2 regions of the Salinivibrio sp. IB872 genome follow, and region 2 is predicted to be linked to the other one. Evidence: predicted binding sites of a transcription regulator. Region 2 holds the regulator's gene; the other holds the start of a gene.
What was found. The regulator MetJ, encoded in region 2, represses methionine synthesis genes. The targets are predictions, from matches to a motif close to TTAGACNTNTANANGTCTAA.
Positions count from the first base shown of each region.

Region 1: the regulator MetJ is predicted to act here: its motif matches at 847-866, upstream of metN (methionine ABC transporter ATP-binding protein MetN).

Region 1 covers NZ_MUFO01000017.1:7,582-9,789, reverse strand. The annotation lists gene BZJ18_RS08895 (LysE family translocator) at 97-735, opposite strand; gene metN (methionine ABC transporter ATP-binding protein MetN) at 987-2,021, shown strand; gene BZJ18_RS08885 (methionine ABC transporter permease) at 2,011-2,208, shown strand, end outside.
Region 2 covers NZ_MUFO01000002.1:162,535-164,742, forward strand. The annotation lists gene BZJ18_RS01750 (malic enzyme-like NAD(P)-binding protein) at 1-995, shown strand, start outside; gene metJ (met regulon transcriptional regulator MetJ) at 1,110-1,427, opposite strand; gene metB (cystathionine gamma-synthase) at 1,600-2,208, shown strand, end outside.

The sequences.
Region 1 (2,208 bases), on a different contig from region 2:
AGCGACGGGGATGATAATGCAAATGGTTATCGTTTGCTAATCTTATTTAACGCAGATAATAAAGTAATAAAATGCTCAACAACACCATGAAAGCTTTTATCCCAACGCCAGCCAAAATCCGACCCCGATCATCAGGGTGCCGGCGATTCGGTTCAGTAATTGCACATTGCCCTTTTGCTGCAAAAACTGACGCAAGGTACGCCCACCGCTGGCATACAGCATAAGACAACTGAATTCCGTGCAAAGAATGATCAACACCAGCACGCTCAACTGGCTGGGTAGTGACATTGCAGGGTTAATAAACGGTGGCAACAGCGAGATCATAAAGGCCCAGCCTTTCGGGTTGGCTATCGCAGTGACAAAACCTTGTGCCGCCAACGATAACGCAGAGATATCATTCGGCGCCGACGCCTCTTCCTTTGGGATTGCCATTTTGCCACGCGATCGCCACATTTGTACGCCGATATACGCCAGATACGCGCCCCCCACATACTTAAACACCTGAAACACGCCAGGATAGTTCAGCATCACGGCCGCCACCCCTACCACTGACGCAACCGCCACAAGGCCGACGCCAATAAGCTCGCCCCACATCATATGTAAGCTACGCTTAACGCCAATTGTCATGCCAAGGGTCATCGATAATGTCATGCACATACCGGGCGTAACCGACACAAAAAAGAAGGTGGGAATAAACAGCGTCAGCATGGTGGTATCAATCAACAGGGGAGACATAAAAACAACAGTCTTAACAGTTAGGTACGGAGGCTATCAGTTAACGCGCTTTGCCTGCAGAGATCAAGCCCTTTGCTTACTTTATAACCGGAAGGTTAGACTTATTGCCATTTGGACGTCTAGAAGTAAAAATATCCATTGACTTGTTTTTAACGAAACCATAGCATCAATAACCAGAGAGACCCGACAGCCAAGGTGCAAGGCGCTGGACAGCTGCGAGATGTCATAAGATTTATCGCTAAGGACATGTGATGATTGAGATAAAACAACTCAACAAGGTATTCGAACTCGGGGAGCGCCGAATTCATGCCCTTAAAGACATCAATTTATTTATTCCGAAAGGAAAAGTGTTTGGTGTGATTGGCGCCTCTGGCGCGGGCAAAAGCACGCTGATCCGGATGGTTAACCTGCTTGAGCGTCCAACCAGCGGCTCAGTGACCGTGGGCGGCGTCAACCTTACTGCGTTGCCCAACCGTGAGTTAACCCAAGCGCGCCGTAAAATCGGCATGATCTTCCAACACTTTAACCTGCTGTCGTCGCGCACCGTGTTCGACAATATCGCTCTGCCGCTGGAGCTCAGTGGTACGCGCCGCGATGAAATTGAAACGCGCGTCAGCGAGTTGCTGGATTTGGTCGGCTTGGCCGATAAGCGTGATGTGTATCCTGCTAGCCTCAGTGGTGGACAAAAGCAGCGTGTCGCTATCGCTCGCGCGCTGGCGCCAAGCCCAAATGTATTGCTCTGTGATGAAGCAACCAGCGCGTTGGATCCAGCTACAACCCAATCAATTTTGTCGTTGCTGCAAACCATTAATGAAAAGCTCAACCTCACCATTTTGCTGATCACCCACGAAATGGATGTGGTGAAGCGCATTTGTCACGACGTGGCGATTATTGGTGATGGCGAACTGGTTGAGTCTGGCCCCGTAGGCGATATTTTTGCTCATCCTAAATCCGAGTTGGCGAAAAACTTTATTCGCTCCACCTTGGATTTGTCGGTGCCACATGACTACGCCCAACGCTTACAAAAAGACTACTTTAAAGGCAGCTATCCGCTGGTGCGTCTAGAATTTACAGGCGCCACCGTCGACGAGCCACTGATCAGCCAGATGTCGCGCTTATTTAATATTGATATCAGCATCTTAAGTTCTGACATTGATTACGCCGGCGGCGTGAAATTTGGTCTACTCTTGGCGGAGATTATGGGCCCGAAAAGTGCTGTTGATGATGCGATTCACTACCTAAACAAACACCATGTCGCCACGGAGGTACTTGGCTATGTCGATTGATGCGTTAACCCAATGGATTGGACAAAACCAAGCACTGATTGAACTGCTGGCCGATGCTACCGGCCAAACCATTTACATGGTGTTGGTCTCCGGACTGCTTGGCTTTGCATTCGGGATCCCACTTGGCGTGCTGTTGCACATCACTAAAAAAGGCGGACTGAAAGCACAGCCACGGGTCAATCAAATT
Region 2 (2,208 bases):
CAAAGCCCGTCATGGAAGGTAAAGCTTTATTGTTCAAGCGTTTTGCTGGCTTGGACTCGATCGACATTGAAGTCAAACACCGTACTATCGATGAATTCGTGGATACCGTTGCGAACATCGCGGATACCTTTGGGGGCATTAACCTTGAAGACATCAAAGCGCCGGATTGCTTTGAAATTGAAAAACAGCTGATTGAACGTTGTGAAGTGCCTGTTTTTCACGATGATCAGCACGGTACCGCGATTGTTACCGCGGCGGGTATGCTGAATGCTCTTGAGCTGCAAGGCAAAGATATTCGTGAAGCCACCATTGTGTGCCTTGGTGCTGGTGCAGCGGCTGTTGCCTGCATGGAGCTATTGATCAAATGTGGCGCGCAACGCGAAAAAATCTACATGCTGGATCGCAAAGGCGTGATCCACACCCGTCGTGACGACATCAATAAGTACAAGCAATTGTTTGCCAACAATACCGACAAACGTACCCTCGAAGATGTGATTGAGGGTGCTGATTTGTTTGTGGGTGTGTCAGGGCCAGACTTGCTCTCGCCAGAGGCACTAAAACTGATGGCCGATAAGCCGGTTGTTTTTGCCTGCTCGAACCCAGACCCTGAAATTAATCCAGAGGTCGCGCATCAAGTCCGTGATGATTTGATCATGGGAACAGGGCGCTCGGATTATCCAAACCAAGTCAACAACGTACTCTGCTTCCCGTTTATTTTCCGTGGAGCGTTGGATGTGCGTGCCAGTGAAATTAATGATGCAATGAAACTGGCGGCCGTTGAGGCGATCCGTGGTTTGGCGAAAGAGCCTGTCCCACAATCGGTATTGGACGCGGCAGGTGTTGATGCGCTGCATTTTGGCCCAGGCTACATTATTCCTAAGCCAATGGATGCACGCTTATTGCCACGCGTGGCTCGCGCGGTGGCACTTGCAGCGGTTGAAACTGGCGTCGCCCGTATCGAGATGCCAGACAACTATATGCTCGACAAGGCGTAACATGCTCGACAAGGCATAATGCGTGAGCGTTAGGAAAAACGTGCTCTCATAAAACCTGAAAAGGTTGTGCCGAGCACCGATGATGACAAAAAACCCGCCAATCGGCGGGTTTTTTTAGTATTCGCTATCGTCGAACTCGATACCTAGTTCTTTCATGATCTGACGCGCTTCAGCGGGAATGCTGTCAGGCTTGTCTTTGCGAATATCGTCATCGGTTGGCAATGGCTGGCCGGTATAAGCATGCAAAAATGCTTCACACAGCAGCTCACTGTTGGTCGCGTGACGCAGGTTATTAACCTGACGGCGTGTCCGCTCGTCAGTGAGAATTTTTAAAACTTTAAGTGGGATAGAAACGGTGATTTTTTTCACCTGCTCCTTTTTCTTACCATGCTCGGCATACGGATTAATGTAATCGCCGTTCCACTGCGCCATGTCTCACCTATCTTGATTATTGAATACCCAGAATGATGCTGCGGAGATTCTAGCTATATTAACCGCCACATGCAAAGCTGTATAGACGTCTAGAAGTGTTGACGTCTCAAAAAGTGCAGGGTAAGGTGAGGATAACAACGCTGGCTCGCGCACCACATCGCAAGGATGAACCATGACCCGAAAAAAAACTGACACCATCGCTGTAAGAACTGGCATTGGCACCGACATGCAACATCATGCGGTGGTTCCCCCTTTATATCTCTCGACCAATTATCGCTTTCCCGCGTTGGGGGATGTGCCCACCTATGACTATGCACGCGGAGGGAATCCGACCCGCGCCCAGCTAGAGCAAGCATTGACTGACTTAGAAGGCGGCGCGGGAGCCGTGGTAACCAACTGCGGGATGGCCGCGATTAATTTGGTGTTATCGCTATTGAATGCGGGTGACAAAATTGTGGCCCCGCATGACTGTTATGGTGGCACGTATCGCTTGCTTGAGTCCCGAGCCAAGCAGGGAATTTGGCAGGTTAAATTTGTCGACCAATCCGATCCAGACGCCTTGGCGAGCGCCTTGGCAGAATCACCGACGTTGGTGCTGGTGGAAACCCCATCTAACCCCCTGCTGCGCGTGGTCGATATTGCCGATATTTGCCAACAAGCGCATCAAGTCGGTGCTTGGGTGGTGGTCGACAACACTTTTTTATCTCCCGCCTTACAGCAACCACTTGCGCTAGGGGCCGACATGGTGGTGCATTCGACCACCAAATTTATTAATGGGCAT